Linked DNA regions of Salipiger abyssi. The protein of the gene in region 1 interacts with the protein of each later gene in a pairwise test. Links are inferred from orthologs where the notes say so. Each region holds a gene or a part of one and is shown on either strand. Other genes may lie near its edges.

Region 1 (5,773 bases):
GCAGGGCTGATCGCGCTGGGGCTGGCGCTGGCCGGCGCCCGCGCCCATCTGCTGGCCGGGCCGCAGCTCGGCTTTCGCTATTACGGCCCGATCGAGGGGCGCATCACCGCCATCGACCGCTCCGCCTCGGACGCGCTGCGCCTCACGCTCGACCGAGTGGTGCTGGAGCGCATGGCGCCCGGCGACACGCCGACGCGCGTGCGCGTCTCGCTTCATGGCACACAGGGCTTTCACAGGCCGTTTCCGGGCGAGACGGTGATCCTGACCGGCCATCTCTCGCCGCCCGGCGGCGCAGTGGAGCCCGGCGGCTTCGATTTCCGCCGCCACGCCTGGTTTCTGCGCCTGGGCGCGGTCGGCTACACCCGCACGCCGCTGCTGCTGCTGGACCCCGCGCAGGGCGGTCAGCATGTGCTGCGCGCCCGCATGTGGCTCTCGGCGCGGGTGCAGGCGAAACTGCCGGGCGAGGCCGGTGCCTTTGCCGCCGCGATCATGACCGGCGACCGCTCCGGCATCGGGCAGGAGGCGCTGGACGCGCTGCGCCACAGCAACCTGGCGCATCTTCTGGCGATCTCCGGCCTGCATATGGGGCTGCTCGCGGGCTTCGTCTTTTCCGCCACGCGGCTGGGCCTGCTGCTGCACCCGGTGAGCCGGCATTTCTGGCCGGGAAAAAAGCTCGCCGCCGGCGTCGCACTTGTCGCCGCTGCCGGCTATCTGGCGCTCTCGGGCGGAAATGTCGCGACAGAGCGCGCCTTTGTCATGGTGGCGGTGATGCTGATGGCGGTGATCTTCGACCGCCGGGCGCTGTCTCTGCGCGCCGTAGCGCTGGCGGCGCTGATCGTGCTGCTGCTGCGCCCCGAGGCGCTGCTCGGCCCGGGCTTCCAGATGTCCTTTGCCGCCACCGTCGCGCTGGTGAGCGTCTTCGGCCTGCTGCGCCGGCTCACAATCGAGCGCCGGGCGCCGGGCTGGGCACGGCCCGTCATGGCGCTGGTGGTGTCCTCGGTCACCGCCTCACTCGCCACCGCGCCCGTCGCCATGGCGCATTTCAACCTGCTGTCGCATTACGGGCTGGCGGCAAACCTTGCGGCGGTGCCGCTGATGGGTCTGCTGGTCGTCCCGATGGCGGTGGTAGCGGCGCTGCTCATGCCGCTTGGGCTCGACGGGCTGGCGCTGGCGGTGATGCGCCCCGGGCTCGACTGGATCCTCGCGGTGGCGCGCACCGTCTCGGGATGGGAGGAATCGCTCGGCCATATCGTCGCGCCGGGGCCCTTGGTGTTGCCGCTGCTGGCGCTCGGCGGGCTCACGCTCTGCCTCTGGCAGGGGCGCGGCCGCTCGGCCGGACTGGCCCCCATGGTGCTGGCGGCGGCGCTCTGGAGCCTCGCCGTGCGGCCCGACATCCTGATCGCCGATACCGGCACGCTGGTGGGCGCGATGACGGAGCGTGGCCGGGCACTCTCGCGTGAAAGCGGGTCGGGCTTTCTCGCCGGGGTCTGGCTGGAGAATGACGGGCAGGCGGGCGGGCAGGAACAGGCCGCGGCGCTCTGGCCCGGCGGGCGCGAGAACCGCACGGCGCGGATCTCGCTGGCGGGGTTGCGCCTGACCCATCTTCAGGGCAAACGCGCGGCGGGCGGCTTTGCCGGCTGCGACGGGCCGGAGCTGGTGGTCTCCAGCGTCGATCTGCCGGCGATGCCCGGCTGCGATGTCTACGACCCGAAACGCCTGCGCGGCACCGGCGCCGTGGCGATCTGGCTGGAGCCCGAGGGCCGCGCGTGGTCACCGCCGCAGGGCGGCGGCTCTGGCACGGCACTCAGTAGGTGCGGATCAGCCCGACGAGCTTGCCCTGAACCTTGACGGCCCCCACGGGCAGCACACGCGATTCATAGGCCGGGTTGGCGGCCTCAAGCACGATCATCTCGCCCTTGCGGCGAAAGCGCTTCAGCGTCGCCTCATAGCCCTCGACCTGCGCCACCACGATATCGCCGGCCTCGGCAGAGGCGGCTTCGCGGATGATCACCACATCGCCATCGTTGATCCCGGCCTCGATCATGGAATCGCCTTTGACTTCAAGCGCATAGTGGCGGGCATTGCTGGAGAGCATGGCGCCGGGCACGGCGATGTTGGGCGGGTTGTCGGCGATGGACTGGATCGGTTCGCCGGCAGCGATGCGGCCCAGCAGCGGCAGTTCCAGCGCCTCGATGGTCGAGACCGGCTGCGCATTGCCGGGGCGGCTGTCGGGCCGGTCCCCGTCGATCACCTGAGGCGCGAATCCCGAGCGCTTGCCGCCGAGGCTTTCCGGCAGCTTCACGATTTCGATGGCGCGCGCCCTGTGTGCCAGACGGCGGATGAAGCCGCGCTCCTCCAGCGCGGTGATAAGCCGGTGAATGCCGGATTTGGAGCGCAGATCCAGCGCCTCCTTCATCTCGTCAAAGCTCGGCGGCACGCCGTCGCGCTGCATCCGCTTGTTGATGAAATCGAGTAGATCAAGCTGTTTCCTGGTCAGCATGCGCGCCGCTCCCCGCCGGTTTACCTCCCTTTTGTTCTACGCATGTTCTCTTTTTGTGTCAACATGCTGAGGGGACCTCCGGATCAGATGCGCACGATCTCCACCAGCTCGCCGGCGGCCCGGGCCGGATCGTTCGGCGGGCGGACAACCAGCGCATCGGCGGCGCCGAGCACGCTCAGGAGCGAGCTGTCCTGGCGCTCGAAAACGCTGACGCCGGCAGTGCCGAGCCGGGCGCGCATGTAATGCTCGCGCGGGCCGTTGGCGGGGATGGCGCGGGCCAGCGGCAGGCTCTCGCGCGGCGCGGGTTCGCTGCCCAGCCCGAGCATGGCGCGGATCACAGGCGCCATGAAGATATGCCCGCAAACCATTGCCGATACGGGATTTCCCGGAAGACCAAGCATCATCGCATCGCCCAGGCGGCCCGACATAAGCGGCTTGCCCGGGCGCATGGCGACCTTGTGAAAAGCGCGCTCCAGCCCGAGATCGCCTGCCACCTTGGCAACCAGATCGCGGTCGCCCACCGAGGCGCCGCCGATGGTGATCACCAGGTCCGCGTCATCGGCCAGCCCCAGCACCGTCTGCAACGAGGCTTCGCTGTCGCGCGCGATGGGCAGGAGACGCGGCTCGGCGCCCAGCTCCTGCAACAGCGCATAGAGGCCGAAGGTGTTCGAGGCGATGATCTGGTCGGGACCGGGCGTCTCTCCCGGCATCACCAGCTCGTCGCCGGTGGAGATCAGCGCCACTTTCGGGCGCCGCGCGACGGGAACCTGCGCGATGTTCATCGCGGCCAGCAGAGCGATATCCTGAGGCGTGAGGCGGCGCGGGGCGGAGACGGTCTCGCCGGCGCGAAAATCATTGCCGTAAGGGCGGATATTGTCGCCATTGCCGAGCCGGTCGGTGATCAGGATTTCGTCGCCGTTGCGATCGACATCCTCCTGAATGACAACGGTTTTCACACCGTCCGGTACCGGCGCACCGGTGAAGATACGCACAGCCTCGCCAGGCCCGACCGAGCCGGTGAAGCGTTCCCCGGCGGCGGCCTCGCCGATGACGCGCAGGCGCATGCCCGGCGCGGCTTCGGTCACGCCATAACCATCCATGGCGGAGGCGGCGAAAGGCGGCTGGTCGCGCTGCGCGGTGACGGGGCGGGCAAGCACGCGCCCGGCGGCCTGCTGGAGCGGCACCTCTTCGGCCTCCAGCGGTGTCACCAGAGCGAAAAGCCGGTCGAGCGCTTCGGAGACAGAGATCATGTCGCCTCGTACCGGCCTGATTTTCCACCGTCTTTCAGGATCACGCGGATGCCGCCGATCTCCATCGCCTTATCCACCGCCTTGGCCATGTCATAGACCGTCAGCGCCGCGGTCGAGACCGCCGTCAGCGCCTCCATCTCGACACCGGTCTGGCCGGTGGTCTTGACCGTCGCCTCGATGCGCAGCCCGGGCAGCGCGGCGTCGGGGGTCAGCTCGACCGAAACCTTGGTGACCGGCAGCGGGTGGCAGAGCGGGATCAGCTCGGGCGTCTTCTTGGCGCCCATGATGCCGGCGAGCCGTGCGACGCTGACGACATCACCCTTCTTTGCGCGGCCTTCGGTAATGATTTCAAAGGTCTCCGGCGCCATCTTTACCCATCCCTCGGCGGTGGCGATGCGCGCGGTCACGGCTTTGTCGGAGACATCGACCATATGCGCGTCGCCCTTGGCGTCGAAATGGCTGAGCCCGCTCATGCCGCCACCGGATCCCTGAGCAGCGCGCGGGTGGCGGTCTCCACATCGGCCTGCCGCATCAGGCTCTCGCCGATGAGGAAGGTGCGGGCGCCGCAAGCGGCCATATCGGCAAGATCTGCGGGCGTGTTGAGCCCGCTTTCGGAGATCAGCAGACGCGCGCCCGGCACGGCTTTGGACAGCTCGCGCGTCGTCTCAAGAGTGGTCTTGAAGGTTTTGAGATTGCGGTTGTTTATCCCGATGAGAGGAGACTTCAGATCGAGCGCACGGTCCAGCTCGGCGGCGTCATGCACCTCGATCAGCGCGTCCATGCCCCAGCCGAACGCGGCGTCTTCGAGTTCCGCCGCCTGCGCGTCGGAGACGCTGGCCATGATGATCAGGATACAGTCTGCCCCGAGCGCGCGGGCCTCGGCCACCTGATAGGTGTCGTACATGAAATCCTTGCGCAGCGCCGGCAGCGCCGTGGCCGCGCGGGCCTCGGTCAGGAAGGATTTGGCGCCTTGAAAGGAGGGGGTATCGGTCAGGACCGAGAGGCAGGTGGCACCGCCCAGCTCATAGGCGCGGGCCAGCGTCGCGGGATGAAAATCTTCTCGAATCAATCCCTTGGAGGGCGAGGCTTTCTTGACCTCGGCGATCAGCCCGTAGCCGCTGGCCGATGCCTCGCGTAACGCCTTGGCGAAGGGGCGCACCGGCGTGGCGGCGCGCGCCTCGGCCTCGACCTCCGCCAGCGGTTTTGCGGCTTTGTCGGCGGCGATCTCTTCCAGCTTGTAGGCCTTGATCTTGTCGAGGATCGTCTGGGTCATGGCGTCGTCCAGTTTATCGGCGTGTCGCCCCTTGCAATAAGCCACTCGTTGACGCGGGAAAAGGGGCGCGATCCGAAAAAGCCGCGCCGTGCGGAAAGCGGCGAGGGATGAGCCGAGCGCAGGATCAGGTGATCGGGCCCGTGGATATGTTTGGCAAAGCCCTGCGCATGGTTGCCCCAGAGGATGAAGGCGCGGGGATGTTCGGAAAGGCTTTCAATCACTTGCGCGGTGAGTTTCGACCAGCCGAGCCTGGCATGCGCACCGGCGCTGCCGGCGGGCACGGTGAGCGCGGTGTTGAGCAGCAGCACGCCCTGCGCCGCCCAGAAGCGTAGATCGCCATTCGGCGGGCAGGCGCCGAACTCCTCCTGCAACTCCTTGTAGATATTGCTCAGCGAGCGCGGCAGCGGGCGCACATCGGGCGCGACGGAAAAGGCCAGCCCATGGGCGTGGCCGGGGGTCGGGTAGGGATCCTGACCGAGGATCACCACGCGCACCGCCTCAGGCGCGCAGGCGTCGAGCGCGGCAAAGATCTGCGGCGCGGGCGGCAGGATCTGGCGCCCGTCCTCAGCCAGCGCGGCCTCGATACGCGGCAGATCCTGCGTAAAGAAGGGCAGATGCGCCCAGGCCGGCGGCGGGGTCATGCCGCCTGTTGCGTGGCCTCGGCGAGCGCCGTGACCTTGGCCTTTGCGGCGCCGCTGTCGATGCTCTGGGTGGCCATGGCGACGCCTTCGCGCAGATCGGCGGCCTTGC
Region 2 (4,356 bases), 1.8 Mb from region 1 along the record:
ACCCGCATCCGGCAGGACGACACGATCCGCATCGGCGGGCGGGTCTGGGACGTGCATATCGGCAACGGCCACGCGCCCGAACACGCGACGCTCTGGTCGCAGGACGACAATCTGGTGCTGTCGGGCGATCAGATCCTCTCCACCATCAGCTCCAATATCGGTGTCTATGCCACCGAGCCAGAGGCTGACCCGGTGGGCGACTGGCTGGAGGCCTGCGAACGGCTGATGACGCTGGCGCGGCCCGAACATCTGGTGCTGGGCGGGCACAAGCTGCCCTTTACCGGGCTGCCCTTCCGCATGGCGCAGCTCATCGAGAATCACCACTCCGCGCTCGACCGGCTGCACGCCTATCTGACCGAACCCAAATCGGCCGGCGCCTGTTTCGCGCCGCTCTTCAAGCGCAATATCGACGGCGGCACCTACGGGCTGGCGCTGGTCGAGGCGATGGCCCATTGCCTGCACCTGTGGCACGAGGGCCGCGCGGTGCGGACGGTGGGGCCGGACGATGCCTGGCTCTGGCAGGCGATCTGAACCGGCGGGCGGGGAAAAGATACCTGGACCCTGCGTCTTTTGTGCTGGTGACAGGGCTTTGGAAATCGGCTAACCAAAATGCCGAGAAAAGGCATTCCAAAGGGACGGACGTCGCAGATGGCTGAACACAAGCACGGCACCATGGACATCACCGCGCAGGAGAAAACCTTCAACGGGTTCGTCAAGTTCACGATCCGCACGGTCGGCGTGATCATCTTCATCCTGCTGTTCCTGGCGGTCTTCAACACCTGACGCCAGCGCGATCCCACCGGGAGCATTTCAGATATGTTGTTTCGAGCCGCGGTATTCGCCGGTCTGGCAGCGCTCGCGCTTGCGGGATGTACCACGCCGGGCGCAAGAATTCCCAATGCCACGCCTGAAGAGATCGCCGCGGCGGCCTATCGCCACCCTGGCCCGCCGGCGATCACCCTCTATACGATGATCAACAACCGCACCGATGCCGGCGCGCATTCCAGCATGATGATCAACGCACCGTCGCAGCGGGTGGTCTTCGACCCCGCCGGCTCGGTGCGGGCGGATTATCTGGTCGAGGCCGACGATGTGCTCTACGGCATCACGCCGCGCATCGAGGGCTTCTACGAGCGTGCCCATGCCCGCGAGACCTATCGCGTGCGCATCCAGCGCATCGAGGTGCCGCCGGAAGTGGCCGAGCAGGCGCTGCGTCTGGTGCAGGGCTATGGTTCGGTGCCGCATGCGCAATGCACCGTCGCGACCTCGGGCGTGCTGTCTCAGCTTCCGGGTTTCGAAGGGATCAAGAACACCTGGTTCCCGGTGAAACTTGCCGATCAGCTGGCAGAAATGCCCGGCGTGACCGAGCGCGTGTTGCGCGAGGACGATGCCGACGACAAGGCGCTGGCGATTGCCGCCGGGCCGGGCGATCAGCCGAACCAGTAGGCGCCGCCGGCGAGCACCAGCCCGCCGAGCAGCATCGACAGGATCACGTTCTTGATGAAATAGGCCGCCGCCAGCGTCACGCCGGCGGCGGTGAGCCGTACCGGATCGGTCTCGCCTTCGGTTGCGCTGGGCCAGACGACCAGCGGCATGACCAGCGCCGGCAGCACCGCCACGGCGGTATAGCGCAGATGCCGGGTCAGCCATTCCGGCAGCGGTCGGTCGCCCACCAGGCCCAGAAACACGAAGCGCAGGCCGAAGCTTCCCAGCCCCAGTGCCACGATCACGATCCAAAGTTCGGTTCTGTCGATCATTTTGCACCCACCCTGCGTTCCACTTCGGCCCCTGCCGCCATGCCCAGGCCCGCCGCGACCAGCAGGCCGAGATTGAAGGGCAGGAAGGCGAATGTCAGTGCCGCCACCGAGGCGACCAGCGCCGCCGTGCGATGCGCGCCGGTGCGCAGCGCCGGGCCGATCATCGCGATAAAGGCCAGCGGCATGGCGAAATCCAGCCCCCATTCCGTCGGGATCGCCGAGCCCACCAGCGCGCCGACCACCGTGAAGGCATACCAGAACGGGCAGAGCGGCATGGTGGCGCCGAGGAAATAGGCGAATTTCTCGGCCAGCGAGAGGTCGCGCTCCTTCTCGAACTTGACCACCGACAGGGCGTAGTTCTGATCCACCAGGAAATAGGCGCAGACCGCGCGTTTCCAGAGCGGCAGCTTGCCCAGGGCCGGCGTCAGCGAGGCGGAATACATCGCCATGCGCAGATTGACCGCCAGCGCCGAGGCCAGCACCACCACCAGCGGCACGTTTTCCTGCAAGAGCTGAAGCGCGGTGAACTGCGACGCCCCGGCGATCACCGCGAGGGAAAAGGCCAGCGCCTCACCGGCGTTCAGCCCGGCATCCGAGGCCACAACGCCGAACAGCGTGGCAAAGGGCAGGATGACAAGCAGGAAGGGCAGTCCGTCGCGGACGCCGGTCCAAAAGCTTGACTTCACGCCGGGGCCCGCCATGGTGCATCTCCGAATTCAGGGTGTGGTCAAGCCGTACCGAAGCGCCGGGGGAGATGCAATTGCCACAACTGTGTGTGTACGCACGAAAGAGTCTCTTGCCGTGAAGCAACCTTTCGGTGTGATCCTCGCCGGCGGGCTGGCGACGCGGATGGGCGGCGGCGACAAGGCATCGCTCATGCTGGGCGGGCAGAGCCTGCTGTCCCATGCGGTGGAGCGTCTGGAGCCGCAGGTGGCGGGGCTGGCGCTCAACGCCAATGGCGATCCCGCGCGCTTTGCGGCGACGGGCCTGCCGCTGCTGCCCGATCCGCTGTCCGGCCATCCCGGGCCGCTGGCGGGCATTCTCGCGGGGCTCGACTGGGCGGCGGCTGAGGGTGGCGACACGGTGGTGAGCGTGGCCTGCGACACGCCGTTCTTTCCCTGCGATCTGGTGCCGCAGCTTCTGCTTGCCGCCGAAGGGATGGAGGCGCCGCTGGCGCTGGCCGCCAGCCAGGGGCGCCGGCATCCGGTCTTCGGGCTCTGGCCGGTATCGCTTCGCGGCGCGCTGCGCGCCGCGCTGGATCGGGGCGAGCGCAAGGTGGCAGCATTTGCCGACGCCCATGGCGGGCGCGAGGCGGCGTTTCCGGCGCCGGGGCTCGATCCGTTCTTCAACATCAACACGCCCGCCGATCTGGCGGAGGCCGAGGCGGTGCTGGCATGAAGGTCTTTGGCGTCACCGGCTGGAAGAATGCCGGCAAGACCACCCTGGTCGAGCGTCTGATCGCCGAGTTCCGCGCGCGTGGCTTGCGGGTCAGCACGCTGAAACACGCCCATCACGGCTTTGACATCGACCATGAGGGCAAGGACAGCTACCGCCACCGCGCGGCGGGAGCGGGCGAGGTGATCGTTGCCTCCGGGCGCCGTGTGGCGCAGCTCACCGAGCTTGACGAGGAGATGCCGCTGGCGGCGCTGCTGGCGCGGCTGGGGCCCTGCGATATCGTGTTGATCGAGGGCTGGAAGCGCGACGATCACCCGAAGATCGAGGTGCATCGCGCGGAAAATGGCGGTGCGCTGATCGCCGAAGGGGATCCGACGATCCGGGCGGTGGCGAGCGATTATGCGGTGACGGTAGATTGTCCGGTGCTCGATCTGGAAGATGTGGCCGGGATCGCCGATTTCATCCTGGCGGAAGTTTGAGGGGCGTGGCGGGTTGGAAACCCTCCCTACCGTGCCACGCATTGGTGAGCCGCGCCATCGCCGGCCCGTGGGTTGGCGACCTCAGCTCTGAACCTCTCGATTTATCCCGGCCATGTCCGAAAGACCTCGACACGTTGTACTGACGTCACCAAATCGCCAGCCCGGGGGACGGGCCGGCGATGGCGCGGCGCCCTTCGGGCTTGTTCCGCGCCCGAGCAACGCTCAACCGTAGGGTAAGTTTCCAACCCACCGCGCCCCTCAAATCAATCGAACGTCCCCGCCACGCGGCCGAGCAGCATGAAGGCCCGTGCCGAGCGGGTGTTTGCCAGTTCGCTCACCTCGGAATCGCTGGCCTCGGGGGCGAAACGCGCCACCCCCTTGTCGAAGAGCCGCAGGAAGTGATGCGCCGCGTCGCGGAAGATCGGATCCTGCTTCATCCGTCCGGCGGTCAGTGCCAGCGAGGAGCGGTCGCGCACGCCGCCAAGCGCCGCGATGGCGCGGCCCCGTGCGCCGTCGGCGAAGGCGCGCCAGATCTCCGGACGCGCCATGTCCGGGCGCAGGTCGTCCATATAGATGCCGTCCTGCGACAGCAGCGTCAGCACATCCTGTGCTGCCTGGATCAACTGCGCGGTCGGGCGGTCCTTCAGCGCGCGGCGCAGCGCGGCAAAGCCCTGCTCGTCCTCGGCGGTCTCGGGGAAGTTCAGCGCGCGGATGAAATCGGCATT

The links. Proteins that work in one complex are often made in the same cells at the same time.
Region 2: the proteins of Ga0080574_RS21535 (region 1) and mobA interact in binary tests that used the Escherichia coli proteins (3 or more experiments, as listed by UniProt). The link is inferred for Salipiger abyssi from one-to-one orthologs.

Annotation. Positions count from the first base shown.
Region 1 is NZ_CP015093.1:3,688,764-3,694,536, forward strand. What follows is about bases 1,668-4,666. They hold Ga0080574_RS21535 (molybdopterin molybdotransferase MoeA), read right to left. Parts: upstream 3,751-4,666; coding sequence 2,584-3,750; downstream 1,668-2,583. Other genes in these bases: Ga0080574_RS21525 (ComEC/Rec2 family competence protein), read left to right, coding at 1,668-1,848; lexA (transcriptional repressor LexA), read right to left, coding at 1,805-2,500; moaC (cyclic pyranopterin monophosphate synthase MoaC), read right to left, coding at 3,747-4,223; trpC (indole-3-glycerol phosphate synthase TrpC), read right to left, coding at 4,220-4,666. Also shown: more of Ga0080574_RS21525, read left to right, coding at 1-1,667; more of trpC, read right to left, coding at 4,667-5,023; Ga0080574_RS21550 (uracil-DNA glycosylase), read right to left, coding at 5,020-5,664; trpD (anthranilate phosphoribosyltransferase), read right to left, coding at 5,661-5,773. UniProt on the Escherichia coli protein: Catalyzes the insertion of molybdate into adenylated molybdopterin with the concomitant release of AMP.
Region 2 is NZ_CP015093.1:1,880,062-1,884,417, forward strand. The notes cover bases 1,388-4,356. They hold mobA (molybdenum cofactor guanylyltransferase MobA), read left to right. Parts: upstream 1,388-2,558; coding sequence 2,559-3,155; downstream 3,156-4,356. Other genes in these bases: Ga0080574_RS12605 (hypothetical protein), read left to right, coding at 1,388-1,446; Ga0080574_RS12610 (AzlD domain-containing protein), read right to left, coding at 1,431-1,757; Ga0080574_RS12615 (AzlC family ABC transporter permease), read right to left, coding at 1,754-2,458; mobB (molybdopterin-guanine dinucleotide biosynthesis protein B), read left to right, coding at 3,152-3,631; Ga0080574_RS12630 (hypothetical protein), read right to left, coding at 3,895-4,356. In the rest of the region: Ga0080574_RS12595 (MBL fold metallo-hydrolase), read left to right, coding at 1-531; Ga0080574_RS12600 (aa3-type cytochrome c oxidase subunit IV), read left to right, coding at 649-783; more of Ga0080574_RS12605, read left to right, coding at 817-1,387. UniProt on the Escherichia coli protein: Transfers a GMP moiety from GTP to Mo-molybdopterin (Mo-MPT) cofactor (Moco or molybdenum cofactor) to form Mo-molybdopterin guanine dinucleotide (Mo-MGD) cofactor.